DNA from 3 places in the Variovorax paradoxus genome. Region 3 is predicted to be linked to each of the others. Evidence: predicted binding sites of a transcription regulator. Region 3 holds the regulator's gene; each other region holds the start of a gene.
The links. Region 3 encodes LexA, which represses DNA repair genes until DNA is damaged. Its sites were predicted from a motif close to ACTGTATNNNNATACAGT; they were not measured.

Region 1 (10,077 bases), 630 kb from region 3:
TCGGAGAGCCCGGGCGCATGGCGGCCATCGAGGCAGACCGGCCAAGAGTGGTGGAGACATCGTCGTGAGCGCAATGCCGGGTGATGTCGTCGTGGAAGCGCGCAATCTGCAGCGCACCTATGAAGTGCGGTGCGGCCTGTTTCGCCCGCCTGCGCAATTGCGGGCAGTGGGCGATATTTCCTTTCGCATCGAGCGCGGCCGGACGCTCGCGGTGGTCGGCGAATCGGGCTGCGGCAAGTCCACGCTCGCGCGCATGGTTGCGCTCATCGAAAAGCCCACCGCCGGGGAACTCACGCTGGTCGGCCACAACGCGGTAAGCCAGCCGCCCGAGCGCCGGCGCGAGTTGCGGCAGGCCGTGCAACTGGTGTTTCAGAACCCCTACGGCTCGCTCAATCCGCGCAAGAAGATCAGTACGGTGCTGGAGGATCCGCTCGCCATCAATACGAGCTTCGGCAAAACGGAGCGCGCGGCCAAGGCCCGCGACATGCTTGCCCGCGTGGGCCTGCGGCCGGAGTATGCAAACCGCTATCCGCACATGTTCTCGGGCGGCCAGCGCCAGCGCATTGCAATTGCACGCGCGCTCATGCTGGAGCCGCGCCTCTTGGTGGCCGATGAGCCGGTGTCGGCGCTCGACGTGTCGATCCAGGCGCAGGTGCTCAACCTGCTGGCCGACCTGCAGGCCGAACTCGGCCTGGCTTATCTCTTCATTTCGCACGACCTCGGCGTGGTGCGGCACATTGCGCACGACGTGCTGGTGATGTACCTCGGCCATGCAGTGGAGCAGGGGCCCAAGGCGCGCATCTTTGCGCGGCCGCTGCACCCTTACACGCAGGCGCTGCTTGCTTCCACGCCCGGCCTGAGCAGCCAGCGCATCGTGCTCAAGGGCGAGCTGCCTTCGCCGCTCAACCCACCCACGGGCTGCGTCTTCAGCACGCGCTGCCCGCATGTGACGCAGCGCTGCCGCGATGAGCGGCCCCTGCTGCGCGCGCTCGACGAGCGGCTGGTGGCGTGCCACTACGCCGAGAAGTTTCTTGACGGCTCGCCTCCGGTTCGCGCCGATGCGCCGTTGTCTCCGCCGTTCGCCGCGCCCCTGGCGGCGAACCTCTAGTTCTCTTCCACCGTGCCTGAAGGAGTTTCCATGAAGACCCAGCCATTCGTTTCGCGCCGTTCGCGAAAGCTCGCCGCGCTGCTCGCGCCCACGGCACTTGCCGTGCTTACCCTGGCCGGCGGAGCCGTGTCCGCCAAGACGCTGGTCTATTGCTCGGAGGGCAGCCCCGAGAACTTCTATCCGGGCGTGAACACCACCGGCACCTCGTTCGATGTGACCACGCAGGTCTACAACACCATTGTCGAGTTCGAGCGCGGCGGCACCAAGGTCGTGCCCGGCCTGGCCGAAAAATGGGACATCTCTGCCGACGGCACGCAGTACACCTTTCACCTGCGCAAAGGCGTGAAGTGGCACAGCACCAGCAAGAGCTTCAAGCCGACGCGCGACTTCAACGCCGACGACTTCATCTTCATGCTCGAGCGGCAGTGGAAGGAGAGCGACCCCTTCTTCAAGGTCACGAGCCAGAACCACTCCTACTTCAACGACATGGGCATGCCCAAGCTGCTGAAGTCAGTCGACCGCATTGACGAGTACACGGTGAAGATCGTGCTCAACAAGGCCGAGGCGCCGTTCCTTGCCAACCTTGCCATGCAGTACGCGGGCATCCAGTCGAAGGAATACGCCATTGCCATGCTGAAGGCGGGCACGCCGGAGAAGGTCGACCAGGATCCGATCGGCACCGGCCCGTTCTACCTCGTGCAGTACCAGAAGGATGCGGTCATCCGCTTCAAGGCCTTTCCGCAGTATTGGGGCGGCAAGGCCAAGATCGACGACCTGGTGTTCGCGATCACGCCGGATGCCTCGGTGCGCTGGGCCAAGCTGCAAAAGGGCGAGTGCCACGTGATGCCCTACCCGAACCCGGCCGACCTCGACGCCATCCGCAAGGACCCGAACGTGCAGCTGCTGGAGCAGCCCGGCCTCAACGTCGGCTATCTCTCGTACAACACCACGAAGAAGCCCTTCGACGACGTGCGCGTGCGCAAGGCCATCAACATGGCCATCAACAAGAAGGCGATCATCGACGGCGTGTACCTCTCGACGGGCGTGGCCGCGAAGAACCCGATTCCGCCGACCATGTGGTCCTACAACGACGCGACCAAGGACGACGCATACGACCCTGAAGCCGCGAAGAAGCTGCTGGCGCAGGCCGGCCTGGCCGACGGCTTCAGCACCGACCTCTGGGCCATGCCGGTGCAGCGGCCCTACAACCCGAACGCCAAGCGCATTGCCGAGCTCATGCAGGCCGACCTTGCCAAGATCGGCGTCAAGGCCGAGATCAAGAGCTTCGAATGGGGCGAGTACCGCAAGCGCCTGCAGGCCGGCGAGCACCAGATGGGCATGCTGGGCTGGACCGGCGACAACGGCGACCCCGACAACTTCCTCTACACCCTGCTGGGCTGCGCATCGGCGCAATCGGCAAGCGGCAGCAACATCTCCAAGTTCTGCTACCAGCCCTACGAAGACCTTGTGCTCAAGGCCAAGACCGCAACCAAGCAGGCCGACCGCGACGCGCTCTACAAGAAGGCGCAAGTCATCTTCAAGGAGCAGGCGCCGTGGTTCACCATTGCGCATGCGGTGCAGCTGAAGCCGGTGCGCAAGGAAGTGGTCGACTTCAAGCTCAGCCCGTTCGGGCGCCACACCTTCTACGGCGTGGACATCAAGTAGCCGATGAGCGCACCCGTTGCCATCGTCGCGGCCATGCATGAGGAGCTGAGCGCGCTCCTCGCGCAGATGCCCGACGAGCAGCGCGTGCGGGCGGCGGGGCGCGACTTCTGGGTCGGCCACCTGCACGGCCAGCCGGTGGTGGCGGTGCTGTCGCGCATCGGCAAGGTGGCCGCGGCGGTCACGGCCACGGTGCTGCTCGAGCGCTTTGGCGTGCGGGCCGTCGTGTTCACGGGCGTTGCCGGTGGGCTTGCGCCGGACGTGAATGTGGGCGACGTGGTGGTTGCGTCGGAACTGCTGCAGCACGACCTCGATGTCTCGCCGATCTTTCCGAAGTACGAAGTGCCGCTCATGGGCATGGCGCGCTTCACGGCCGATGCTCCCATTGCCGATGCGCTTTCCGTCGTGGCAACGCAGGTGCTGCGCGATCCGGCCGCACTGATCGGCCAGAAGGCGATCGACGAGTTCGGCATTGAAGCGCCCAGGGTGCATCGTGGCCTGCTGGTGAGCGGAGATCGCTTCGTATCGACCAGCGCCGAAAGCGAGGCATTGCGGCGCGATCTTCCCGATGCACTGGCGGTGGAAATGGAAGGTGCCGCAATGGCGCAGGTGTGCCACGACTACGGCGTGCCGTTCGCAGCCATGCGCACCATCTCGGACCGCGCCGACGACGCGGCGCATGGCGACTTCGCCCGCTTCGTCGTCGAAGTGGCGAGCCGCTACAGCCTTGCGCTGGTAAGCACGTGGCTGGCCACGCTGCCGCCTTCCGACGAAAGCTCTGCTGCTACTTGAGCCAGCCGCGCCGGCGGAAGTACCACATCGGCACCAGCGCGCTGGCCGCCATCAGCGCCAGCGCATACGGATAGCCCAGCGACCAGTCGAGCTCAGGCATGAACTTGAAGTTCATGCCGTAGATGCTCGCGATCAACGTGGGCGGCAGCAGCGCCACGCTGGCCACCGAGAAGATCTTGATGGTCTTGTTCTGGTTGATGTTGATGAAACCGACGGTCGCATCCATCAAAAAGTTGATTTTGTCGAACAGAAACGCCGTGTGATTGTCGAGCGATTCGATGTCGCGAAGAATCTGCCGCGCCTCTTCGAACTGCTCGGCATTGAGCATGCGGCTGCGCATCATGAAGCTCACCGCGCGGCGTGTGTCCATCACGTTGCGGCGGATGCGGCCGTTCAAGTCTTCCTGCCGCGCAATGGCGCCCAGCACCTCGCCGGCCAGCTCGTCGCTCACGTTGCCTTCGAGCACCTTCTTGCCGGCAATCTCGAGCTCGTCGTAGATGTTCTCGAGCGTGTCGGCCGAGTATTCGGCGTCGGCGTCGAACAGCTTGAGCAGCACTTCCTTCGCGTCTTCGATCAGCCCCGGCGCGCGGCGCGCACGCATGCGCAGCAGGCGGAACACCGGCACGTCTTCGTCATGGATCGAAAACAGCACGCCGCGGCTGCGAAGCTCGGTGTTGTGCTGGTTCAGGATGAACGCGACGCGCACCGAGCGCGGGTCTTCGTCGTCGTCGATCAGAAAGTCGGAGCGGATGTGCAGCTCGCCGTTGTCTTCTTCATAGAAGCGCGCCGATTCCTCGATGTCCTCGTCCATCGCGTCTTCGGGAATCGAGAGGCCGTAGTACTGCTTGATCCAGCGCTTTTCCTCGAGCGTGGGCGATTCGAGATCGACCCAGATCGGCTGGAACTTGGAAAGCTCCTCCAGCGATTCGATCTCTTCCTGGACAAGGCGACCGTTGGCGAGCGTAAAGATATTGAGCATGGCTCACTCCCGTGAAATGACTGAGGCGATGGGGCGAGGGAGGGGCGCTTTCAAATCCCAGGCCCGGCAAGCAGGCGTCAGAGGGGAGTTGAAAGCTGCCGAGACGGGGCGGTTTCCATGATGCGGTCTCCAGTTGCAGCGAGGCGCGATTATGTCATCGGCCATATGACGGCAGGCTCGCCGATCTGGATGGACATACAGTAAAGTCACGGTCATGCAGACCGCTGCGCTCTCCGTTTTTTCTACCGCCGGTGCCACGCAGGCCGACCGCCTGGCCGCCGCGCTCGGCACGCTCAACGACGAGCAGCGCGCCGCGGTCGAACATGGCATCGGCACGCTGGTAGGCCGCGACGAGCGCCCGCTGCTGGTCATTGCCGGGGCGGGCTCGGGCAAGACCAGCACGCTGGCGCACCGCGTGGCGCACCTGATCGCCGGCGGCGTCGATCCGCAGCGTTTGCTGCTGCTCACTTTTTCACGCCGTGCCGCGCAAGAAATGGAACGCCGCGCCGGACAGGTGCTGGCTCGTGTGCTCGGGCTCAAGTCCGAAAAGCCGCCGGCGCTTCCGTGGGCCGGCACTTTCCACGGCATTGGCGCGCGCTTGCTGCGCGAGTACGCCGCGCACATCGGGCTGAACGACAACTTCACCATTCACGACCGGGGCGACGCCGAGGACCTGATGGGCCTGGTGCGCCACGATCTCGGCCTGTCGACGAGCGTCAACCGCTTTCCGCGCAAGGGCACCTGTCTTTCCATCTACTCGCGCTGCGTCAACACGCGCGCTCCGCTGGCCCAGGTGCTGTCCGAAGCGTTTCCCTGGTGCTCCGAGTGGGAGGCCGAGCTCAAGCGCTTGTTCGGTGCCTATGTAGAGGCCAAGCAGCAGCAGAACGTGCTCGATTACGACGACCTGCTGCTCTACTGGGCGGGCATGGTGGCCGAGCCTGCGCTGGCCGCACTGGTTGGGTCGCGCTTCGACCACGTGCTGGTCGATGAATACCAAGACACCAACCTGCTGCAGTCCTCGATTCTTCTCGCGCTCAAGCCCGATGGCCGCGGCGTAATGGTGGTGGGGGACGACGCGCAGTCGATTTACTCATTCAGGGGCGCAACGGTCCGTAACATCCTCGACTTCCCATCGCAGTTTTCGCAGGCCGCGCGTGTGGTCACGCTGGAGCGAAACTATCGCTCGACGCAGCCGATTCTCGACGTTTCGAATCGGGTCATTGCCCAGGCCGCCGAGCGGCACGCCAAGACGCTCTGGACCGACAAGCCATCTGCCGGCCGACCGCAGCTGGTGCTGGTGCCCGACGAGGCGCAGCAGGCGGTGTGGGTGGCCGACAAGGTGCTCGAGCATCGCGAAGGCGGCCTCGCGCTCAAGTCGCAAGCGGTGCTTTTTCGCACGTCCACGCACAGCGCGGCGCTCGAGCTTGAACTGGCGCGCCGCAACATTCCGTTCGTGAAATACGGCGGCCTCAAGTTTCTCGAGGCCTCGCACGTGAAAGACCTGCTCGCGGTGCTGCGCTTCGCGGAAAACCCGCGCGGGCGCATGGCGGGTTTTCGCGTGACGCAGCTCATTCCGGGCATCGGGCCCGCCACGGGCGCTCGGCTGCTCGACGCCATGGACCAGGCCGCCGACCCGGCCGCGGCGGTGCGCGACTTCGTGCCGCCGGCCGCGGCGCGTGCCGAATGGGCGGTGTTTGCAGAAGCCTATGCCGCGCTGCGTGCGCCCTCGTTGCCGTGGCCGGCCGATGTGGAACTGGCGGTCGGCTGGTACTTGCCGCACCTGGAGCGGCTGTATGACGATCCCTCGGGCGTGCGGCGCGGCGACATCGAGCAGCTTGCGCGGCTTGCGGCAGGCTACGGTTCGCGCGAACGCTTCCTCACCGAACTCACGCTCGATCCACCCGAAGCCACCAGCGACCGCCCCGGCCCGCCGCTGCTCGACGAGGATTACCTGATCCTCTCGACCATCCATTCGGCCAAGGGGCAGGAGTGGAACTCCGTGCATGTGCTCAACGTGGTCGATGGCTGCCTGCCGGCCGACGTGGCGCAGAGCGCGCATGAGCTCGAAGAGGAGCGGCGCCTGCTCTACGTGGCAATGACCCGGGCGCGCGACCACCTGCACCTGCTGGTGCCGCAGCGCTTCTACGTGACGCAGCAGGCCGTGCGCGGCGACCGGCATCTTTATGCCAACCGCACACGCTTCATCTCCGAGCGTGACCTTGCAGGCTTCGAGCAGCAGACCTGGCCGCCTCCGCCCGAGCGGCCGCCTGCGGTACCGCCGCCCGCCGCGGTCATCGACCTGCGCAACCGCATGCGCGCTGCCTGGAGCTGAACCAGGCCCGGCCCGCCTGTAACCGGGCGAGGACGCAGCGCGACCCCCCGGGCAACTCAGGTATTGCAATACCGTGACAGCTTGGGCATAGTGAATCGACCTTCTCCTCTTTCTCTTCTTCTCTTTCTCTCCCCCGCACCCATTTCATCTGTATGTCGCCGGCCACGCTTCATTCCGGAGTGCTGGTCATTTCCCCAACCCGTCAATTCCAGGAGGTCTTTCATGAATTTGACGATCAGCGGTCATCACCTCGACGTCACACCTGCCTTGCGCACTTACGTCACGAGCAAGCTGGACCGGATTACCCGGCATTTCGACCAGGTGGTCGATGTCAAGGTGATCCTTACGGTGGAAAAGCAGAAGGAAAAGGAACGCCGGCAAAAGGCGGAATGCAACATTCACGTCAAGGGCAATGACATGTTCGCGGAATCGAGCCACGCTGATCTCTACGCCGCGGTCGATGAGCTGGTCGACAAGCTCGACCGGCAAGTGGTGCGCCACAAGGACCGCCTGCAAGACCACCATCACGCGGCGCCCAAGCGCGTGATGTAAGGGCACAGTGCCGGCTGCGGCCGGCCTGCGCAAAGCCGCCTCCGGGCGGCTTTTGCTTTTTATTACGTCTTTTCGGCCCTTGATCCACGGGCCTCCGGGCAACATGTAGATAAAAAGTAAGTAACCGGACTGGGGGTTTTTACCAAGCAGGTGCATAATCGCCCCCGCCCCGCACCCACCATGAATCGCCTCGCGTCCATCCTGCCGCCCGCTCAAGTCCTCGTGAGCGTTGACGCTACGAGCAAGAAGCGTGCTTTCGAAGAAGCAGGCTTGTTGTTCGAGAGCCTTCACGGCCTGGGCCGTGCCCTGATCACCGACAGCCTGTTTGCGCGCGAGCGTCTGGGCTCCACCGGGCTCGGCCACGGGGTTGCCATTCCGCATGGCCGAATCAAGGGCCTGAAGGCTCCCATGGCCGCCGTCTTCCAGCTGGCCAACCCTATCGGATTCGACGCGCCGGACGAGCAGCCCGTCGGCCTGCTCATCTTTCTGCTGGTGCCCGAGGCGGCCACCCAGAAGCACCTTGAAATCCTTTCCGAAATTGCCGAGCTGCTGAGCGACGCCGGCCTGCGCGAGCAGATCAAGTCGAGCACCGACGCCGCCGCGCTGCACGGGCTCATTGCCGGCTGGCAGTCCACGCAAGTCGCGTAGAGGTGCTTCCCGCACCCTTCAGCGCCGCAGCAGCGGCCCCGCAGCGCCTGTTCCGGGTTATTCTGGCCCGCTCCAACACCAGGCGCTGAGCGCCATCTCCCGCACGCATGAAGCCGACCGTCATCAGCGCCGATGCCATGTTCGAGGAATTCCGCGGTTCGCTCCGCTGGGAGTGGCTCGCAGGGCTCGGTGCCTCCGAACGCCAATTCGACCCCGAAGTCATCAGCCGCGCGCAGTCTGCGGCCGACCTGGTCGGTTACCTCAACTACATCCACCCCTACCGCGTGCAGATCCTGGGCGCCCGCGAGGTCGCCTACCTGACGCGCGGCAGCCAGGAAGACTGCGCCCGCCGCATTGCCCGCATCGTCACCCTGGAGCCTCCGATGCTGGTGCTGGCCGACGGCCAGGCCGCCCCGGACGAGTTGCTATCGATTTGCGAGCGCGCCCAGCTGCCGCTGTTCGCCACCCGCGAATCGTCGGCTTTCGTGATCGACCTGCTGCGGGCGTACCTGTCCAAGCATTTCGCCGAGCGCACCTCGATGCACGGCGTGTTCATGGACATCCTGGGCATGGGCGTGATGATCACCGGCGAATCGGGGCTCGGCAAAAGCGAGCTCGGTCTTGAGCTGATTTCGCGCGGCAACGGCCTGGTGGCCGACGATGCGGTCGATCTTTACCGCATCAACCAGAACACCATTGAAGGGCGCTGCCCCGACCTGCTGCTCAACCTGCTGGAAGTGCGCGGCATCGGCTTGCTGGATATTCGCGCGATCTTCGGCGAGACGGCGGTGCGCCGGAAGATGCGGCTCAAGCTCATCGTGCACCTGGTGCGGCGCGACAGCTTCGAGCGCGACTACGAGCGCATGCCCTCGGCGCCTCTCACGCAGGACGTGCTGGGCATTCCGGTGCGCAAGGTCATCATCCAGGTGGTGGCCGGGCGGAACATTGCCGTGCTGGTGGAGGCCGCCGTGCGCAATTCAATCCTGCAGCTGCGCGGCATCGACACCTATGCCGACTTCGTCGCGCGCCACCACAAGGCCATGGAAAGCGGCCGCGACGGGGACTGACCGAGCGATGCGGCCGCCGCCGGGCCGCCCCAAGGCGGTCCGCGCCTCCCCCTCGGGGGTGGAGTTACACGCAGCGAAGCGAAGTGAAAAGCCGGGGGGCTAACGCTTGCTGACGCAATCGGCGCAGAGGCCATACAGCGACATCGCGTGGTCCTGCAGGATCCAGCCCTTGTCCTTGGCAATCATCTGCTGGCGGCGCTCGATCTCGGCGTCGTAGAACTCCTCGACCTTGCCGCATGACGTGCAGATCAGGTGGTCGTGGTGCGTGCCCTCATTGAGTTCGTACACCGCCTTGCCGCTTTCGAAGTGGCTGCGCTCGAGGATGCCGGCCTGTTCGAACTGCGTCAGCACGCGGTAGACGGTGGCCAGGCCGATGTCGGAGTGTTCGTTCAACAGCACGCGAAACACGTCTTCGGCTGTCATGTGGCGCTGGCTGCCGGTTTGGAAGATCTCCAGGATCTTCAGGCGTGGCAGTGTGGCCTTGAGGCCGGTATTCTTGAGTTCGTCGATATTGGCCATGATGGTTCCTGCCCAGTGCTGCGGTCAGGTCCCCCAGGGGCCAGCCGCTACAATGGCCGATCATATCGCTACCCCTCTTTTCTCCCATGCCTGCCATTCTCCAACGCCGCCCCTGGCTGCTGGCCGCGGCCGTCGCAGCGACGTTCTGCCTCAGCGCCTGCAGCGGCTTCAGCGATCGCACGCGGGGTGCGCTTTCGGCCATCACGCCCTACAAGGTCGAAGTGGTCCAGGGCAATTTCGTGTCCAAGGAGCAAGTCGAGGCGCTCAAGCCCGGCATGTCGCGCCAGCAGGTGCGTGAAATCCTCGGCACTTCCCTCCTGACCGACGTCTTCCACAAGGACCGCTGGGACTACGTCTTCACCATCAAGCGCCAGGGCGTCGATCCGCAGGAGCGCCGTCTCACGGTCTTCTTCAACGG
Region 2 (10,077 bases), 2.8 Mb from region 3:
CGAGCGGCGCGGGAACGGCGGGGCCGATCACCTTCGACCGCATGTCTTTCGTGAGCCTCTCGCACCAGAAGATGGGTGAACTGCGCCTGGGCCGCGACTTCATTCCCACGCACTACAACAGCATCTACTTCGATCCCTTCAACGCCAATGGCGTGGCGCGCGCGGGCAATCTCACGTTCGCGGGTTCGGGCACCGGGCCGCTCCCATCGGCCATCACGGGCAGCAACACGGTGAGCTATTGGCTGCCGGCGGGGCTCGGCGGGTTCTACGGCATGGCGATGATCGGCACGGGCGAGAACGATTCCACCGCGCCCAACCGCGACGACGGCAACTTTGCCGGTGCGCGCTTCGGATTCGCCTCGGGCGCATTCGACATTGCCGCCGCCGTGACGCGCACCCACTACGACGCGACCGCCACCATCGGCAACTACACGCACGCCAACATCGGCGGCACGTGGGATGCGGGGTTTGCGAAGTTCTTCGCGCTCTACAACAAGGTCACGGTGAAGCTTGCTGCCGGCACGGTGCGCAAGAACACCACCGAGATCGGCGCGCACATTCCGGCCTTCGAAGTGGGCCGCATCCGCGTGAGCTACGCCTACCTGGACGATCGCAGCGACGAGAGCCTGCGCAACGCCAACGGCATGCCGCGCAACCGCGACGACGCGCGCCAGTTCGGCATCGGCTATGTGCACAACCTCTCCAAACGCACCGCGCTCTACGGCACCTATGCGCGGCTCATGAACAGCGGCCAGGCCCGCTATCTCGTCAGCGGCGGCGTGGCACCGGCCGGTGGCCGCCGCTCGTCGGGCTGGGAGCTTGGCGTGCGGCATCTCTTCTGAACAAGGAGCAAGAAATGCGACGCAGAAACCTGACGCTGGCGGCCCTCACGGGGAGCACGCTGGCAATGCTGCCCGGTGCGGCAGCGTGGAGCGCCGAGACCTATCCGGACAAGCCGGTGCGCCTGATCGTGGGCTTTGCACCCGGCGGCGGCGCCGACGCGCTCACGCGCATCATCGCGGAGGGGCTGTCGAAGCAGCTCGGCCAGCAAGTGATCGTGGAGAACCGGCCCGGTGCCGACGGCGTGCTCGCGGCGCAGGCCACGTCATCGGCCAAGCCCGACGGCTACACGCTGTTGATGGGCACCAACACCGCGATGGTTGCGGCGCCCACGCTGCGGCCAACGCCGCCCTACGATCCGTTCAAGGCCTTCACGCCGATCAGCTCGGCCGGCCAGTTCTCGATGTTCCTGGTGGTGCCTTCGAGCCTGCCGGCAAAGAGCGTGACCGAACTGCTGGCCCTGGTCGCTGCCAAGCCTGGCGCCTACAACTCGGCATCGAGCAACAGCGCTTCGGAACTGGCCATGCTGCAACTGCTGGGCGAACGCAAGGTGGTGAACGCGCGCTACAAGGGCGACATGCAGGCCATGACCGACCTGCTCGGCGGCCAGATCCACATGATGTTCACCACCGGTACGCTGGCCCCGGGCTTCGTGAAAGAGGGGCGCATTCGCGCGCTGGTCACGCTGGTTCACCACCGGTACGCTGGCCCCGGGCTTCGTGAAAGAGGGGCGCATTCGCGCGCTGGTCACGCTGCTGCCGCAGCGCAGCGCCTTGCTGCCCGATGTGCCCACGGGCGGCGAATTGGGGCTGGGCAAGCTCACCATCACGCCCTGGGCCGGTTTCTTCGGACCGCCGGGGCTGCCGCAGGCCATTACCGCCAAGCTGTCGCAGGAGCTGCAGAACACGCTGAAGCGGCCGGAGGTGCATGCACAACTGGTGCAGCAGGGCTTCGAGGGCTACGGCATGAGCCCCGCAAAGTTCACCGAGTTCTTCCGCGCGCAATACGACGCCTTCGGCGCCACGGTGAGGCAGCACAACGTCAAGTTCGAATAGCCGCCGCAGTTGCGGCTCAGAGCCCCATCGAGCGCGCGTTGCTGCGCCAGAACGCCGCATCCGGAAACGAGCCCGCGCCGGCCGCGGCGTTGTCGGCCATGTGCTCGGCGCGGCTGGTGCCGGGAATGGTGCAGGTCACGGCGGGGTGGCTCAGCACAAACTTGAGCAGCACCTGCGCCCAGCTTGTGCAGCCGATTTCGCCGCCCCACGCAGGTAGCGGCTTGTCCCGCAGCCGGCGCAGGAGGCCGCCGCCGCCAAATGGCATGTTGACGATGACCGCCACACCCCGCTCGGCCGCGAGCGGCAGCAGTCGCTGTTCGGCTTCGCGCGCGTCGATCGAATAGTTGATCTGCAAAAAGTCGAGCTTCTCGGCGCGCAGCACGGCCTCGACCTCGTCGTAGGCAGAGGCGGTGTAGTGCGTGATGCCGATGTAGCGCACGCGGCCTTTGTCCTTCCAGCCGCGCAGCGTGGAAAGATGGGTTTTCCAGTCGACCAGGTTGTGCACCTGCATCAGGTCGATGCGTTGGGTGCGCAGCCGGGCGAATGACTGCTCCATTTGCGCAATGCCGGCCTCGCGGCCCGATGTCCAGACCTTCGTCGCAAGAAAAGCCTTGTTCTCGCGCTGCTTCGATGCAGCCAGCAAGTCGCCGGTGGTTTCCTCGGAGCGGCCGTACATCGGCGAACTGTCGATCAGCTTGCCGCCGGCTGCGAAGAGGGCGTCGAGCACGCCGGGCAGGCGCTTGTATTCGTCGGTGCCCGGGCGCTGGTCGAAGCCGATCCAAGTGCCGCAGCCGACAACCGGCAGGGCTTCCTGGGTGGAAGGAATGGGGCGGGTGTTCATGGTCATCGCAGGCCTGCCTTGTTGCTGTGCAAAGGAGGGGAGCGCGGCACCGGCGCAGAGTGCGGCGCCTAGCCTGAGCAGTTGGGCGCGCGTGATGGGGAGGCGTGGGGCGTTCGTGAGTGGCGTCACGAATCAAATTTTGCGCCTGGGCTTTTTACTCGGCGCTTGCTGGGGCTATCTTGGGGGTGTTGTTACGCTGCTTCAGGGCGGCGCACCCGCCGACGGGGGACATTCGCGGAGGGGAGTACCCGGTGGCCTGTGCACACGCCTGAAAAAGAACTTACCCCGCCCCGCAGAAAGCACTCAACGCAAATAGCGCCCGTCAGCCTTGAGCATCGAAAGCTCAGAAAAGGTCAGCCCCCGGTGCTCGCCCGGTCGGTAAGACACAGCAATTCCGCCGATGTCCAGCGCCTTGAACGACTCGAGCCCCTTCTGCAGCGAATCGGGCGTAGGGCTGGTGCCCGCCCGCTTCAGGCCTTCGACCATCACCTTGGCCGCCACATAGCCTTCGAGGCTCGCGTAGCTGAACTCCGTCGCGCCGATCTTCTTCATGGCCGCCTGGTACTCGGCAATCACCGGCATGGCGCTGTTCCATGGGTAGGGCACGACCTGCGAAATGACCACGCCAGCTGCGTCCTTCTTGATGTCCTGGAACAGCTTCTGGCCGTTCAGGAAAGAGAACGAATAGAAAGCCGTTTCGCCGCCCGCCGCGCGGTAGGCGGTGATGAACTTGGCCGCCACGTCGTTCGTGGCCGACAGCACCACGGCCTTGGGCTTGAGCTTGGCCAGTTCCGCCGCGCGATCGGCGGCGTCGGAGCCGTCGTTCTTGATGGCCACGCTGCCGACCATTTTTTCGCCGCGTTCGGCAATGAACTTTTGCGTGCTCTCCATCGCCGAGCGCGCGCCCGGGTTGTCGTTGTGCGCAAAGGCGATGCGCGACAGGCCGATGGTGAACAGGTGGTTCACGATGCGGCTGTATTCCTCGTCGAAGCTGATGCGCACCGGAAAACCGTATTCGGACGGTTTGACCACCGGCGCAGCGCCCGTGTAAGAGCCCACGACCGGAATCTTGAGCTCGTTGGCAGCCTTCAGTGCGCCGACCGCCGACGAGGTGCCGATGGGCATCAGGATGCCCACGGCGCCGTCCTTCACGAAAGTCTTGACGTTCTCGGCGCCCTTGGCGGGGTCGTACGCATCGTCGAGTTGGCGCAGTTCAATGGGGCGGCCATTCACGCCGCCTGCTGCATTCACCGCGGTGAACAGCGCGCGGATGCCGACCAGCGGCTCGGTCGACAACGTGGCCAGCGGGCCGGTCTGCACATAAGTCTGGCCAACCAGGAGCGGCTTGGTTTGCGCCTGCGCAGCAGGCTGTACCGCAAGGAGGAGGGCAGCAAAGGCCGAAGCCAGCAAATGAATCTTTTTGTATTGCATGGTCACAAATTGTTTGTTCGACCATCTTAAGAGGCAAGGCGCTTTGGGTAAATCGCTATTTGCCACTTCCCGGTTGCAGCCCATGGAATACTGTATAAAAATACAGTTAACGATTGCATCATGGGCCTCCCTTTCCTCAACTCCTTTTCCGCCGCCGCAGGCCGTGGCGTCTGGCATGCCGACGAGCTTGGCCTGGCCGACGCGCAGGTCGTTGCCACCGGCCACGCCGCGCTCGACGCCGAGCTGCCGGGTGGCGGCTGGCCGGTGGGCGCGATGACGGAGTTGCTGCAAACCGCGCCAGAAGCCCATGTCTGGCGGCTGCTGCTGCCTGCCTTGGCTCAGGCAGTCCAGGCGCGTGGCGGGCCGGTGGTGCTGATCGGCGCGCCCTATGAACCCTGCGGGCCGTCGCTCGCGGCGCAGGGTCTGCCGGTGGAAGCGCTGATGTGGGTCCGGAGCGACGCGCCGGCTTCGCGGCTGTGGGCCTGCGAGCAGGCGCTGCGCTGTGCGGATGTGTCCGCGGTGCTCGCATGGCTGCCGCAGGCCCGGGTGGGCGAGTTGCGCCGGCTGCAACTGGCTGCAGCCCAGCATGACGTGCTGCTCTTCGTGTGCCGGCCCGAATCGGCCGCGCAGGGTGCTTCGCCGGCGCGGCTTCGGATTCAGGTGGAAAGCTGCGAGGCCGACAGCTCGCAGATCGAACTGCGCATTCTCAAGCGCCGCGGGCCGCCCTTGGCCGCGCCGGTGATGCTGCCCGCGCGCAACGAGCGCATGGCCGCATTGCTGGCGGCTGCCCGGGTGCGCCGCAAGCTGCGGCTGCAGCAGCAGGGCACGGCGCCGGCCGGCGAAGCGGCAACGTCCGCCACGGCGACGGTGGTGCGCATCGACGCATGGAAGGGAGGCCCCAGTGCACTGGATCGCATTGCGGTGGTCGCTTGAATCCGATTCGCCTGACGAAGCGCAGCCCCTGCCCACGCCCGAGGCGCTGGGATGGTGGGCGCTGCAATACACGCCGCACGTCGCCTGGCAAGACGAGGCGCTGATGCTCGAGGTTTCGGCCTGCGAGCGCCTGTGGGGTGGGCGCTCTTCGCTGATGCGCCAGCTGGCCCACGAGAATCCCGCGCCCGATGCCGTGATGCGCGGCGCGCAGGGCGCGACCAGCCTCATCGCACTGGCCCGGCTGCGCATGTTCGAACGCGGCGAAAGCCGGCCCAAGGATATTCCTGCCGGCTTGCCGCTGTACACGCTGAGCGCCGCGCGCGAGCACCTCGACCTGCTCGAACGCCTGGGCTGCCGCACCTGGGGCGACGTGGCAGCCTTGCCGCGCGGGGGCTTGACGCGGCGCTTTGGCGCGGCGTTGCGCGAGGCGCTCGACGTGGCATGGGGCCTGCGCCCCGAAAGCCACAGCTGGCTTACGCTGCCCGACGTGTTCGAACAGAAGCTGGAGCTGCCCGCACTGGCCGAAACCGCGCCCGAGCTGATGTGGTCGGCCAACCGCCTGCTCACGGCGCTGCAGTTCTGGCTGCGCGCCCGCCAGCGCGGTGCGCGCGCGCTCGAGCTGCAATGGACGCTCGACCTCAAGCGCTTCAACGGCGTGAACCTGCCGCCGCACCAGCAGGTCACCGTGCGCACGGCCGAGCCCACGCAGGACATGGCACATCTGCGCCGCCTGCTCTCCGAAAAGCTTGCCCTCACCACGCTTGCGGCGCCCGCAAGCTGGCTGCGCCTCCGCACGCTCGAAACCGATCCCTGGGCCGGTGCCAGCACCAGCTTTCTGCCCGAAGACAACCGCAAGGGCGACAAGCTGCACGAAATGGTCGAGCGGCTCAGCGTGCGGTTGGGTCCTCAGCAAGTGGTGGTGCCCGTGGCCCAGGCCGACCACCGGCCCGAGCGCAAGCAGGCGTGGCGGCCCGCGCTGCAGAAAGACAATGCGCTGCCGGGCACCCGCAAGGAAGCCAAGGAAACAGCAAAGGCGAAGGCCGCGGCTTCGCAGCCCGATGCGCTCTACCCCCCGTGGCTCTTGCCCGAGCCGTTGCTGCTCGAGATGGACGGCGAGCGCCCGTGCTACCGCGGCCCCCTCAGCAAGCTGATCGGGCCGCAGCGCGTCGAGGCCGGCTGGTGGGGCGGCAAGGAAGACGGCGGGCAGCCCGCCATGCGCGACTACTACGTGGCGGAAAGCCCCGAAGCCGGGCTGGTGTGGATCTTTCGCGAGCGGCTCTCCGCACGCTTTTCCCAGGGCGAAGTGCGGTGGTACCTGCAGGGGTTCTATGCCTGACCTGAGCGAAAAGCAGCTGCGCGGACGCAACTCCGCCAAGGTGCATGCGCTGCCGTTGCCCTTGCGCAAGAAGCCGCCGCCCACGCTGCCCGACTATGCCGAGCTGCACTGCCTGACCAACTTCAGCTTCCAGCGCGGCGCCTCGACGCCCGAGGAGATGGTCGAGCGCGCCTACCAGCTCGGCTACACGGCGCTGGCCATTACCGACGAGTGCTCGGTGGCCGGCATCGTGCGCGCGCACGTCTGCTTGCGCGATCTGCCGGCCAAATTGGAAGAACACGAGCGCGACCATCCTGACGAGCCGCCGCTTCCGCGCAACCCCGATTTCCGGCTGCTGTTCGGCAGCGAGTTCCGCTTCGAGCGCTTCAGGCTCGTGGTCATCGCCAACGACACCGAGGGCTGGGGCAACCTGTGCGAGTTCATCACCGCCGCGCGCAACACCGAGCTGCCCAAGGGCGAATACCGCGTGAGCTGGGACGAGAGCGATGTGGCTTCGCTGCAGCACTGCCAGGTTCTTTTTGTGCCGCACAGGGCGCCGGGCGGTGCCATGGACGTCGCCTCGCTGCATGAAGACCTGCTGGCCGCCAAGGCGCTCTATGGAGAAAACCTGTGGCTGGCGCTGGAAATGCTCAACGAGCTCGACGACGACCTGTGGTTTGTCACGCTGATGCAGGCGGGCGAGCACGTGGGCGTTCCGCTCGTGGCGGCCGGCGACGTGCACATGCATGCGCGCTCGGCCAAGCCGCTGCACGACGTGCTCACCGCCGTGCGCGAAGGCAAGACCGTGGCCGAATGCGGCTTTGCGCTGCAGTCGAATGCCGAGCGGCATCTGCGGCAGCGGGTGCGGCTGGCCGAGCTGTACCTGCCCGAAATGCTGTCGAACACGCTGGTGGTGGCCGAGCGATGCCGGTTCAATCCCAATGTGATCCGCGAGACCTACAAGTACCCGCTCGAAACCGTGGGCAACCACGAGACGCCCGTGCAGACGCTGGTGCGCAAGACCTGGGAAGGCGCGGCGGACCGCTTTCCGGGGGGCATTCCGAGCAAGGTGCGCGAGCAGGTCGAAAAGGAACTCGCGCTCATCGTCGAGCTGAAGTACGAGATGTTCTTTCTGACGGTGGAAGACATCGTGCGCTTTGCGCGCTCGAAGCACATCCTTTGCCAGGGGCGTGGTTCCTCGGCCAACTCGGTCGTCTGCTATTGCCTCGGCATTACCGCGGTCAACCCTGAAAAAGGCCACCTGCTGTTCGAGCGCTTCCTGAGCCGGCATCGCAACGAGCCGCCCGACATCGACGTCGACTTCGAGCACCAGCGGCGTGAAGAGGTCATCCAGTACATCTACGAAAAATACGGCCGCGAGCGCGCAGCCATTGCCGCTGTCGTCATCTGCTACCGCTCTCGCAGCGCCTTGCGCGATGTGGGCAAGGCCATCGGCATCGACGAGCGCCTGATCGACGAATTCGCAAAAGACCACTACTGGTTCGACGACACCGTGCTGGGCGAGCAATTGTTCAAGGCGGCTGCGCGCGTGGGCGTGGAAGAAGACGAACTCAAGCTGGTGCAATGGATCGAGATGACGCAGCGCCTCAAGGGCTTTCCGCGCCACCTGAGCCAGCACGTGGGCGGCTTTGTGCTCACGCACACCAAGCTCACGCGGCTGGTGCCGGTCGAAAAGGCATCGATGAAAGACCGCTCCGTCATCCAGTGGGAGAAGGACGACCTCGAAGCCATGGGCATGCTCAAGGTCGACGTGCTCGCGCTGGGCATGCTCAGCGCCATACGCCGCGGGCTCGACCACATGAACCGCTGGCGCGGCTCGATGGTGGAGATGCACCACGTTCCGAACAACGACGCAAAGGTGTTCGACATGATCTGCGACGCCGACACCGTCGGCGTGTTCCAGATCGAAAGCCGCGCGCAAATGTCGATGCTGCCGCGCCTGAAGCCGCGCTGCTATGAAGACCTGGTGATCGAGGTGGCCATCGTGCGGCCCGGGCCCATACAGGGCGGCATGGTGCATCCCTACCTCAAGCAGCGCGAGCGGTTGGCCAAGGGCTTGGCGATCCACTACGAGAAGGAAGAGCTGAAAGAAGCACTCGAGCGCACGCTGGGCGTGCCGATCTTCCAGGAGCAGGTGATGCAGATCGCCATGATCGCGGCCAAGTTCACCGCCGACGAGGCCGATCAATTGAGGCGCGCCATGGCCGCATGGAAGCGCAAGGGCGGCCTCGAAAAGTTCCACGAGAAGCTCGTGAAAGGCATGGTCGACAACGGCTACAAAGAGTCCTTCGCCGAGGCCATCTTCAAGCAGATCCTCGGGTTTGGCGACTACGGCTTTCCCGAAAGCCATGCCGCGAGCTTTGCGCTGCTGGTCACCGTGAGCAGCTGGCTCAAGAATTACGAGCCGGCCTGCTTTCTGGCGGCCTTGCTCGACTCGCAGCCCATGGGCTTCTACAGCCCCTCGCAGCTCGTGCAGGACGCGCGCCGGCATGGCGTGGAAGTGCGGCCGGTCGATGTCGCGTGCAGCGACATCGACACCACGCTCGAAGCCCGCAGCCCCGATGCACCGCGCATGCCGCCGGGCACCGATACGCGCTATGCCGATCGCCTCGGCAACGAGAACCAGCCCGCCGTGCGGCTCGGCCTGAACCGGGTGTCGAGCCTCAGCAAGGAGGGCGCCAAGCGCCTGCTCGCAGCGCGCGCGCAAGCGCCCTTCACCAGTACCGAAGACCTCGCCCTGCGCGCCGAGCTCGACGGCAAGGACATGGCTGCGCTGGCCGCCGCCGATGCGCTGATGTCGCTTTCGGGCCATCGGCGCCAGCAGGTGTGGGACGCCACCGCTCAGCGGCGCTCGCCGGCCTTGCTCAAGGGCGTGCCGATCAATGAACAGGTCCTGCAGCTGCCCGCGGCACCCGAGGGCGAGGAAATCGTCGGCGACTATGCCGCGCTCGGCCTCACGCTGCGGCGCCATCCGCTCGCGCTGCTGCGCCCGCGCTTGGCGCGCATGAAGCTCATGAGCGCCGAAGAACTGCGTGGCCTGCCCAGCGGCCAGACCGCGCGCGCCTGCGGCATCGTCAAGGGGCGGCAGCGCCCGGGCACGGCCAACGGCACCATCTTCGTCACGCTCGAGGACGAAACCGGCAATGTCAATGTCATCGTCTGGAGCCATGTCATCGAAGCCTGGCGCGAGCCGCTGCTCAAGTCGCACCTGCTGGCGGTGCAGGGCACCTGGCAACGCGATGACGACAGCGGCGGCAAGGTGCAGCACCTGGTTGCCACCGGCTTCAAGGACCTGACGCCGCTGATGGGGCGGCTGGCGCAGAGCAACACCAGCCGCGATTTTCATTGACGGCGCGGATGCAACCGATCGTTCCATGGCTCGCGCAACCGGCCACTTTTCGCTAACCTGCTTCTTCCATGTCCGCACTTGCACTTGATCCCGTCGTCGCCCTGCCGATCGGTCCGCCGCCGCCTGCGCCCGATGTGCCCATACCCATGCCGCCGCCACCGCAGCCCGGTCCGCCGCCTGAAGGAGACCCGCCGCCCGTGGAGCCGCCGTTCACCGACCCCGGCTTTCCGCCGCCGGTGATCGATCCGCCGCCGCCCATGCAGAAAACCGGCGAGGTGCCTTTCGGAAAGGC
Region 3 (10,077 bases):
GATTTTTTGAAAGTCGGCTCGCGCCACGCAGAGCACCGTGGTGTCGCCATGCGCGTAGGCATCGTGCGTGCGCCGGTCCCCGTCGAACATCGCCACGTCGCCGAACCAGATGCCCGGCTCCACATAGGTCAGCGTCACCTGCTTGCCCGATACGGCCGTCGAACTCACGCGCACCGCGCCCTTGGCGCAGGCAATCCAGTGATCGGGCGGATCGCCGCGGGCGGCAATCAGGTCGCCGTCCTTGTAGCGTTTGACAAAAGCACATCGAAGAATGTCGTGCCGTAGCGATGGAGAGAGAGAAGAAAACCAGCGACCACTGTTGATCGCTTCACGTTCTTCGATGGTAAGAATGGGGTCGTCCATTGGTCTGTCCTGTCGGCGACTGAAAGGCTGAAGGGTGTCACGGGAGTGACGTCGTGCCGCTATTCGTATTGCGGCGGCTTCTTCTCGAGAAAAGCGGCAATGCCGATGCCGGCATTCGGATGGTGAAGGTTGCGAACGAAGTGGTCGCGCTCCTGCGAGAGCTGCGACGCAAAGGTGGCGCCGCGCGCCTCGCTGAGCAGCTCCTTGATGCTGGCCAGCGAATTGGGCGCACGGGCATTGAGCTTGGCCGCAAGCGCCAGCGCGCTTGCGAGCGCCTGGCCGTTTTCGCTAAGTTCGTTGACCAGCCCCAGCGCATGCAGCCGCGGCGCGCCGATGCGCTCGCCGGCCATCAGCCATTCGCTGGCCAGCTGGCGCGGCAACGCCTGGCCCAGGTGCCAGCTCAGGCCGCCGTCGGGCGAGAGCGCCACATTGCTGTATGACGCCGCAAAAATCGCATCGCGTGCAGCCACCACGAAGTCGCAGGCCAGTGCCAGCGAAAAGCCCGCGCCGGCCGCCGCGCCTTCGACCGCCGCAATGATCGGCTTGGGGAAGGTGCGGATGGAGTCGATCCAGTTGTGCAGGCCCTCGATGCTTTCGGCCTGCACCGAAGGGTCGCGCTGGCGGTTGTCGGACAGCCGCTGCAGCGAGCCGCCGGCGCAGAACCACGCGCCTTCGCCCACGATGACGACGCTGCGGATCTCGTCGCTGCTCTCGGCGCCGTTGAGCGCCTCGATGCCTGCGGCGTAGATCTCGGGGCCCAGCGCGTTGCGCTGGGTCGGGTTGGCGATGGTCAGCACCATGGTGCGTCCTTCGCTGGTGCTCTTGAGTTCGGCGGTCATCGATGTCGTTGCTTTCCAGTATTGGCGTCCGTTTATTCTTCTTCGTGCAGCAGGCTCAGGCCAAGCGCACCGCGGCGGCGCAGCCACGGGCTCGGGCGATAGCGTGGATCGCCGTAGACGGTCTGCAGGTTGAACAGCACCTCGAGCATGTTGGTCGGGCCGTACAGGTTGCCCATGGCCAGCGGGCCACGCGGATAGCCCAGGCCCAGCTGCACCGCCGTTTCAAGATCGGCCGGCGAGCACACGCGCTGCTGGCACATGTCGGAGGCGATGTTCACGATGGTGCCGATCACGCGCTGCGTGACGAAGCCGCCGCTGTCGCGGATCACGCTCACGGCCTTGCCGTCGCGCGCAAAAAGGGCGTGCGCCGCATCGCGGATGTCGCGCCGCGTGGCCGGGTTTGTGGCGAGCACGCGGCGCTTGGTCGCGGCATCGTCGATCAGCATGTCGATGCCGACGGTGCGCGTCGCGTCCAGGCGCTCGACCGCGGCCACTGTGGTCACGTCGAAGCCCAGCGGCGCCACCAGGATGAGCGAAGTGGGCGCGGCGGTAGCGCCGCTGTCGATCTGGGCGCCCAGCGTATTCACCAGCCGCAGCAGCTCGGCGCGGCGCGCGGCGCGAGGCGAAACCCACACCGAGGGCAGCGCTGCCACGGTGGGAGGCGCGGCTTCGGCAGGCTGCTGCATCACGCCGTCGTTGTAGTTGTAGAAACCTTCGTTGGTCTTGCGGCCGAGCACACCGGCAGCGAGCCGCTGCGCGGTGATCACGCTCGGGCGGAAGCGCGGCTCCTCGTAGTACTGGCGATAGATCGACTCCATCACCGGATGCGACACGTCGAGCGCAGTCAGGTCCATCAGCTCGAACGGGCCAAGTCGAAAACCGGCCTGGTCCTTCAAGATGCGGTCGATGGTGGCGAAATCGGCCACGCCTTCGCCCACGATGCGCAGCGCCTCTGTGCCGTAGCCGCGGCCGGCGTGGTTGACGATGAAACCGGGGGTGTCTTGCGCCTGCACGGCGCTGTGGCCCATCTGCACCGCATAGCCGGCCAGCTGCTTGCAAACCTCGGCGGAGGTCTTGAAGCCCGCCACCACCTCGACCACCTTCATCAGAGGCACCGGGTTGAAAAAGTGAAAACCCGCCATGCGCTCGGGGTGCTTGAGGCCCGCAGCAATGGCCGTGACCGAAAGCGACGAGGTGTTGGTGACAAGGGTGGCCGTGGGCGCAACAACCGATTCGAGCTCACGGAACAGCGAGCGCTTGACCTCGATGTCTTCGACCACCGCTTCGATCACGAGGTCGCATGCAGCAAGGGCTGCCACCGAACCGACCGCCTTGACCCGGGCGATCTGCGCATCGCGCGCTGCGGCGTCGATCTTTCCTTTCTCGTGCAGCTTGTTCCATTGGGCAACGAGGGCTTCGCGCCCGCGCTCCGCCGCGCCTGCAAAACTGTCGAGCAGCAGCACTTCGCTGCCCGCTTGCGCGGCGATCTGGGCGATGCCTCGGCCCATGGCGCCGGCGCCGACGACGCCGATCCGGGTGTAGTTCACTGTCATTGGAAGAAGATTTTCGCTGGTTGAGGTGTATCCGGGCCTGATGGCAGGCGGGGCGCGGAGCTTGCACAGCCTTCGATTTTGCAGCCACCGGGCGCAGCGGCTTCCCGGGTTTTACGCGGGGCCGCGCTTTCAGGCCGCGCGGCGGCTGCGATCGATGGCCACGCTCAGGCCGATGGCGAGCAGCAGCAATGAGAAGCCGACCCAGTTCATCCAAGCCACCGCATCGTTGGCAAGCAGCCATCCGCCCAGCCCGGCACCCACCGCCTGCCCGATGTAGATGCCCGAGCTGTTGAGCGCCACGGAGCCTGGCGCAAGAGCAGGCGCCAGGCCCACCAGCCGCGCCTGCTGCGCCGAGTTGGTGGCAAAGCACCCCAGGCCCCACGGCACGAGAACGGCCGCCAGCCAGGGGAGGGTGCCTGCCCATGGCCAGAGAAAGAGACTGAGCGCGATCAGCGAACTTGTCAGCAGCACCATGCGGCCCGCGCCCGCGCGGTCGATGAAGCGGCTCACGAGCATGTTGCCCACCAGCCCGAAGGCGCCGAACAAGGCCCACATCAGGCTCAGCGTCGTGGGGTCTGCGCCAAAGTTCTGCTTCAGGATGGGGCCGAAATAGCTGAACAGGACGAATTGCCCGGCGCCCTGCAGCGCCGTGACCGAGACGATGCCCATCAGCACCGGGCTTCGCAGCACGCGCGACCACGCTGCCGCCGTGAGGGCAGCAGGCCGGATGCCGCTCGGAAGCGTCAGCCAGACGGACGCCGCACTCACCACGCTGAGCACTGCCACCGCCATGAAAGCCATGCGCCAGCCCAGGTGGCCGCCGATCAGCGCGCCCAGCGGCAGGCCCAGCACCGAGGCCATCGACCAGCCGAGAAAGACGAAGGTCACAGCCCGTCCGCGCTGCTCTGGCGCCACCAGCATGCCCGCGCACGCCGCGGCCTGTGGCGTGAAGACTGCAGGTGCCACCACCGTGAGCATGCGCACCGGCAGCAGGGCGCCAAAGCTCGGCATCAACGCCGAAACGATGTGCCCGGCGGCATACCAGACAAGGGTGAGGGCGAGCAGATGGCGACGGTCCCAGCCCGCGACAACAGCCGCCAGCAACGGCGCGCCGAGACACATCACGACCGCGGCAACCGTGATCAACTGACCCGCAGTTGCAACGGTCACCGCCAGCGACGTGCTGATTTCATTGAGCGTGCCGGGCACCACCATCACGCCCGTGCCGATCACGAAATTGCCGGCCAGCAGCGCCCAGAGCGCGCCCCGGGGCGCAGGGTGGCTCACCGGAGAACCTTTGCCTTCGGCTGCGGTATTCGCCGTGGGGCGGCCCGGCGGCTCATGAGCTCACCGGCGAACCTGCAGCGCGCCTGGATTCACGATGTTGGTGGGATTGCCCTTGATGAAACTCACCACATTGTCGAAGGCCTGCCCGAAATAGCTCTCGTAGCTGTCTTGCTCCACGTAGCCGATGTGCGGCGTGCAGATGCAATTCTCGAGGCGCAAGAGGGCGTGCCCCTGCAGCGGCGGCTCGCTCTCGAACACGTCGACGGCTGCCAGCCCCGGACGCCCGCGGTTGAGGGCGGCAAGCAGGGCATCGGGCTCGACCAGTTCCGCACGGGAGGTGTTGACGAACAGCGCCGTCGGCTTCATGCGCGAAAGGTCCTCTAGCGTGACCAGGCCCACGGTTTCCTCGTTCAGCCGCAGGTGCACCGACAGCACATCGGCGGCGGCAAAGAACTCGTGCCGGTTCTGCGCCACCTGGAAGCCGTCGGACCTGGCCTTGGCGCAACTTGCCTCGCGGCCCCAGATGACGACCTGCATGCCGAAGGCCTGCCCGTAGCGAGCCACCAGCTGGCCGATGCGGCCGTAGCCCCAGATGCAGAGCGTCTTGCCCTTGAGCACCGAGCCCAGTCCGAAGTTGGGCGGCATCGAGGCCGACTTGAGCCCCGATTGCTGCCACGCGCCATGCTTCAGGTTGCTGATGTACTGCGGCAAGCGCCGCATGGCCGCCATGATCAACGCCCAGGTGAGTTCGGCGGGCGCCTGGGGAGAGCCGGTGCCCTCGGCCACCGCCACACCCCGTTCGGTGCACGCAGTGACGTCGATATGGTTGCCCACCCGTCCCGTCTGCGAAATGAGCTTGAGCTTGGGCAGCTTTTCAATTAGCTGGCGCGAGATGTGGGTGCGCTCGCGGATCAGCACGATCACGTCGGCGTCCTTCAGGCGAATGGACAGTTGACCAATGCCCTTGACCGTGTTGGTGTAGACCTTGGCCGCGTACGCGTCCAGCTTGGTGGCGCAGCGCAGCTTGCGCACGGCGTCCTGGTAATCGTCGAGGATCACAATGTTCATGGCGTGCCATTGTGCCTCGCAGCATTGGCATGACGCGCGTGTGAACGTTTGGATACCCGCCCCGGGCAGTGGTCACCGGGGTTTGCATGGGGCTAGTGCAGGTGTGTGGAGGGCGCGGTGCTGGCGGCTTCCATGGCCTCGAGGGCCGCCAACCGGTCGAGTTCGGCGCAAACATCGGCCATGCGGCCCGAAATCACCATGCGGTTGGCGCTGCACTTTTCACCCCGGGGACCATCCACCACGCGAATGACGCGCAGCGGCCGTACGGGTGCCGGAGCGGCTTTGGGGGTGGCCGCGCCATGGGCGCGAGCCGTGCATGCCGGCCGGACCGCGACGTAGCGCAACCCTGCGGAGGCGCTGCCGTTGTCGCGGCGGCGCGGACGGCGCGCCGGCAGCAGCCGGTTTGCAAGCGTTTGCAGCGGCATCCACAAATCAGCGATGGCGAGGAGGGCGATTCCCATGTGAACTCCAAAAAAGTATGAGGTTGAACACAGGCAGGATTTCTTTGATCGGGCGCAACAGGGTGATGGCGACTTCGCGCCATACGCCCGCCACCTGTGGCGACCGGATAGGGTGCTGCTCTGGGCAGGCCGCAAGGCCTACATCAGCATGGTGTTGCGAATGAGGCCGACCGCCAGGCCTTCGATTTCGAAGGGCTCGCCAGGTTGGACCACGATGGTCGGATAGTCGGGGTTTTCGGCATGCAGTTCGATGACCTGCTTGTTGCGCTTGAGGCGCTTGACCGTGACTTCGTCGCCGAGGCGCGCCACCACGATCTGGCCGTTGCGGGCTTCCTTGGTGGCTTGCACCGCCAGCAGGTCGCCGTCCATGATGCCGGCGTCGCGCATGGACATGCCGCGCACCTTCAGCAGGTAATCGGGCTGGCGCTGGAACAGCGTGTTCTCGACATAGTAGGTTTGGTCGACGTGTTCTTGCGCGAGGATGGGCGAACCCGCCGCCACACGGCCGATGAGGGGCAGTGCCAGCTGCGCCATGCCGGGCAGTGAAAGCGAGAACTGGTTGTTGCGCGACTCGTTGAGCGAGCGCAGCGCATCGCCCTTGAGCCGGATGCCGCGCGAGGTGCCGCTGACGAGTTCGATGACGCCCTTGCGAGCCAGTGCCTGCAGATGCTCTTCGGCCGCGTTGGCCGACTTGAAGCCTAGCTCATTGGCAATTTCGGCTCGCGTAGGCGGAGCGCCGGTGCGTGCGATGGCGCTCTGGATCAGGTCCAGGATTTGCTGCTGGCGGGCGGTAAGCTTCACGGCGAACTGCATATGTTGTTCCTTGCGGCACTGGCTAGATATCCAGTACCTGTATTTTTAACCAGTTTTTAAAAGTTGGCAAGCCATGGTTAATTCGCTTTCGCCGAGCCTGCGGCGCATTGTGGTTCTGGGAATGGGCGGCACCATTGCCGGCCGCGCCGCGAGCGGCGGCGACAACATCGGCTACACGGCCGGGCAAGTTGGCGTGGCAGACCTGCTGGGCGGCATCGAGGCACCCGAAGGCCTGGAGCTCGGGGCCGAACAGGTGGCGCAGCTCGACAGCAAGGACATGGAACCCGGCGTCTGGCTGCAGCTCGCCCGGCGTTGCGCCTTCTGGCTGGCCGAGGCCGACGTAGCCGGCGTAGTGATCACGCACGGCACCGACACTCTGGAAGAGACGGCCTTCTTTCTTCAAACCGTGCTTTCACCCGGCAAACCCGTGGTGCTGACCTGCGCCATGCGTCCTGCTACATCGCTTTCGCCCGACGGCCCGCAGAACGTGCGCGACGCCATCGCAGTTGCGGCAACGCCGGCGGCACAGGGTGTAACGGTGGTTTGCGCGGGCGTGATTCACGGCGCCACGGATGTTCAGAAGGTGCACACCTACCGGCAGGATGCATTTGCATCGGGCGACGCCGGTCCGGTCGGCTATGTGGAAGAGGGCGCGGTACGGCGCCTGCGGGACTGGCCTCGATCACACGCAAGCAAGAACTCGCAAATCCTCGAAGCCAAGGAAGATGCCACGTCGCAATGGCCGAGAGTCGAAATTCTCACCAGCCACGCCGGTGCGAACGGGGCCGTCGTCGATTTGCTGCTTCAGGAGCGCGCAGCTGGCGTCGCCGAGCCGGTGCGCGGGCTGGTGTTGGCCGCGACTGGCAACGGCACGGTGCACCATGCGCTGGAGGCTGCCGCGCTTCGCGCGCAGGATGCGGGGGTCGCCGTGTTGCGCGCCACACGTTGCGCGAGCGGGCGCATTCTTCCGAGGCCTGATGACAAGCTGCGCGATGCCGGTGCCTTGACGCCGGTCAAGGCGCGCATTGCGTTGATGCTGGAACTGATCGAGAAGGCCGCCTGAGCGGCGGCAACACGCAAAACAGGCAAGCAGGCGGCGCAGCTGCAGCCGCGCGCCTGCGCGTGAACTTCAGTTGCTCAGTGCAGCCAGCGCGCGCTGGGTGATTTCTTCGACCGTGCCGACGCCCTTGATGGCACGGTATTTAGGCGCCGAAGCCGGATCGGCCTTGGCCCAGGCCGAGTAGTAGTCGACCAGCGGACGCGTCTGCTGGCTGTACACCTCGAGCCGCTTGCGCACGGTTTCTTCCTCGTCATCCTTGCGCTGGATCAGCTCTTCGCCCGTGACGTCGTCCTTGCCATCGACCTTCGGCGGGTTGAACTTGACGTGATAGATGCGGCCCGATGCGGGATGCGAGCGGCGGCCGCTCATGCGTTCGATGATGTCGCTGAAAGGCACGTCGATTTCGAGCACGTAGTCCAGCTTGACGCCCGCCGCCTTCATGGCGTCGGCTTGCGGAATGGTGCGGGGGAAGCCGTCGAACAGGAAACCGTCGGCGCAATCGGGTTGCGCAATGCGTTCCTTCACCAGGTTGATGATGAGGTCGTCGCTCACCAGGCCACCCGATTCCATGACCGCCTTGGCTTGCTGGCCGAGCGGTGTGCCGGCCTTGACGGCTGCGCGCAGCATGTCGCCGGTCGAAATTTGAGGAATGCCGTATTTCTGGCAGATGAAGGCCGCTTGCGTGCCTTTGCCCGCCCCGGGCGCGCCCAGCAAAATTAGTCTCATGGTGTCCTCGGACGGTTCTTAGATCTTGTGTCGCACCAAGCGGCGGCCCGGGAGCCGTGCAGGGCGGAATTGCGTCGAGGATAGCATGCGACAGCGTGAAGAATTTCCGTTACAGCCGCCCTGCGGCGCGATGCTTCAGGGCGTCGGCCTGGCTGCGAACAGTGCGCGCACGCGGGCCAGGTCTTCGGGCGTGTCGATGCCTGGGCCGGGAGCCGCATGGGTGACATGCACCGCGATGCGATGCCCGTGCCAGAGCGCACGCAGTTGCTCCAGCGCTTCGGTCGCCTCGACCGGAGCCGGCGGCAACGAAGGAAACTTGCGCACGAAACCCGCGCGGTACCCGTAGATGCCGATGTGGCGCAGTGGTGCCGGGCTAGGCAGCGCGGTTGGCACCCGGTTGACGGAACCATCGCGCCACCAGGGAACCGGCGCGCGGCTGAAGTACAGCGCATTGCCCTTTGCGTCGAGCACCGCCTTCACCACGTTCGGGTTCAGGAAGTCATCGAGCGAATCGATTTCATGGGCCGCGGTGCTCATGGCGGCCTCCGCGCGAAGGGCGAGCGCGGATGCAACAGCGTCGATCAGCGCAGGGTCGATCAGCGGCTCGTCGCCTTGCACATTGACGACGATGTCGCCGCCATCGAGTGCGAGTTGTTCGCAGGCCTCGGCAAGGCGGTCGGTGCCGCTCGGATGATCCTGGCGCGTGAGGATGGCCTCCACGCCGTGCTGCTTGCATGCCGAGACAATGGAAAGGTCGTCCGCTGCAACCACCACCCGCAGCGCGGTCGATTGGCTCGCCCGCTGCGCCACGCGCACCACCATGGGCAAACCGGCGATGTCCGCCAGCGGTTTGTTGGGCAGCCTGGTCGAAGCCAGGCGCGCCGGCACCAGAACGGTAAAGCTCACAGCCCCAGCTCTTCGTCGGACAGCGTGCGCGCCTCGTTCTCGAGCAGCACCGGAATCCCGTCTCGCACTGGATAGGCAAGGCGGGCGCTGCGCGAGCAGAGCTCCTGCTTTTCGGCGTTCCAGGTCAGCGGGCCCTTGGTAACGGGGCAGACGAGCAGTTCAAGCAGCTTGGTATCCATCGAGCGATGATAGCTTTGCGTCGAGCGCGGCGAAGAATTCCGGTGCGGGCTCGAAACGCAGCGGCACGGCAAGCGCGCCGGGTGCTTTGCGCCAGAGCTTGACCGCGTCTTTCTCGGTGCAGAGCAGCGGGTGTCCGGTATTGGCGGGCGCTTGCCAGTCGGCAAAATCGTAGTGGTCGGGTAGGGCGAAGGTCTCGGCCAGCGTGAGGCCGCGCGTGCGCAGCATGTCGAAAAACGCTTCAGGGCGTGCAATGGCTGCCAGTGCAGATACGGGCTTGCCCGCGAGAGCACTCAGCGGTACACGTTTGCCATCGCCCGTCATGGCCTCTTGCGCCAATGCGCGTGTCGCGGTGTAGCCACCGTCGAATGCCGGCCGCTCCCCGCTGTGAAGCACCAGGTCGCACCGGCGCGGCCAAGGCTCCCGCAACGGACCTGCGGGCAACCGCCAGCCATTACCGACGCCGCGGTCGTCAAACACGCAGATCTCGATATCGCGCGCAAGCGCAAGGTGCTGCAGCCCGTCGTCGCTCACGATGATTTGCGTGGCCGGATGCCGCGCCAGCAACGCCCGTGCGGCTTCGACGCGGCGCCGCGCCACGAAAACGGGCGCGCCGGTCGCATGGCGGATCAGCGCCGGTTCGTCGCCCACGTCCCGCGGGTCGCTTTCGTCCAGCACCTCACGGCAATCGTCGGTATGCCGGCCATAGCCGCGCGAGATCACCCCAACACGCAGCCCGCGCGCCTGCAGATGCCGAACCACGGCCATCACGACCGGTGTCTTGCCGGCACCGCCCGCAATGACATTGCCCACGACGATCACGG

Region 1: QHG62_RS15095 (ATP-dependent helicase) is a predicted target of LexA. The motif match lies at 4,726-4,743, and genes of this name have one in related genera.
Region 2: imuA (translesion DNA synthesis-associated protein ImuA) is a predicted target of LexA. The motif match lies at 4,257-4,274, and genes of this name have one in related genera.

What each region holds. Positions count from the first base shown of each region.
Region 1 is NZ_CP123990.1:3,104,497-3,114,573, forward strand. It holds gene QHG62_RS15070 (ABC transporter ATP-binding protein) at 1-68, shown strand, start outside; gene QHG62_RS15075 (peptide ABC transporter ATP-binding protein) at 74-1,108, shown strand; gene QHG62_RS15080 (ABC transporter substrate-binding protein) at 1,139-2,773, shown strand; gene QHG62_RS15085 (5'-methylthioadenosine/adenosylhomocysteine nucleosidase) at 2,777-3,562, shown strand; gene corA (magnesium/cobalt transporter CorA) at 3,555-4,541, opposite strand; gene QHG62_RS15095 (ATP-dependent helicase) at 4,756-6,873, shown strand; gene hpf (ribosome hibernation-promoting factor, HPF/YfiA family) at 7,096-7,425, shown strand; gene QHG62_RS15105 (PTS sugar transporter subunit IIA) at 7,606-8,073, shown strand; gene hprK (HPr(Ser) kinase/phosphatase) at 8,181-9,140, shown strand; gene fur (ferric iron uptake transcriptional regulator) at 9,240-9,659, opposite strand; gene QHG62_RS15120 (outer membrane protein assembly factor BamE) at 9,746-10,077, shown strand, end outside.
Region 2 is NZ_CP123990.1:5,466,527-5,476,603, reverse strand. It holds gene QHG62_RS26140 (porin) at 1-842, shown strand, start outside; partial or broken gene QHG62_RS26135 (Bug family tripartite tricarboxylate transporter substrate binding protein) at 857-1,486, shown strand; gene QHG62_RS26130 (tripartite tricarboxylate transporter substrate-binding protein) at 1,560-1,895, shown strand; gene QHG62_RS26125 (aldo/keto reductase) at 1,912-2,832, opposite strand; gene QHG62_RS26120 (ABC transporter substrate-binding protein) at 3,040-4,167, opposite strand; gene imuA (translesion DNA synthesis-associated protein ImuA) at 4,288-5,100, shown strand; gene QHG62_RS26110 (Y-family DNA polymerase) at 5,069-6,436, shown strand; gene QHG62_RS26105 (error-prone DNA polymerase) at 6,429-9,785, shown strand; gene QHG62_RS26100 (hypothetical protein) at 9,854-10,077, shown strand, end outside.
Region 3 is NZ_CP123990.1:2,471,914-2,481,990, reverse strand. It holds gene QHG62_RS12080 (Crp/Fnr family transcriptional regulator) at 1-363, opposite strand, end outside; gene QHG62_RS12075 (oxepin-CoA hydrolase, alternative type) at 423-1,202, opposite strand; gene QHG62_RS12070 (3-hydroxyacyl-CoA dehydrogenase) at 1,235-2,755, opposite strand; gene QHG62_RS12065 (MFS transporter) at 2,885-4,042, opposite strand; gene QHG62_RS12060 (D-2-hydroxyacid dehydrogenase family protein) at 4,103-5,110, opposite strand; gene QHG62_RS12055 (hypothetical protein) at 5,203-5,571, opposite strand; gene lexA (transcriptional repressor LexA) at 5,710-6,384, opposite strand; gene QHG62_RS12045 (asparaginase) at 6,458-7,447, shown strand; gene adk (adenylate kinase) at 7,514-8,170, opposite strand; gene kdsB (3-deoxy-manno-octulosonate cytidylyltransferase) at 8,306-9,076, opposite strand; gene QHG62_RS12030 (Trm112 family protein) at 9,073-9,255, opposite strand; gene lpxK (tetraacyldisaccharide 4'-kinase) at 9,236-10,077, opposite strand, start outside.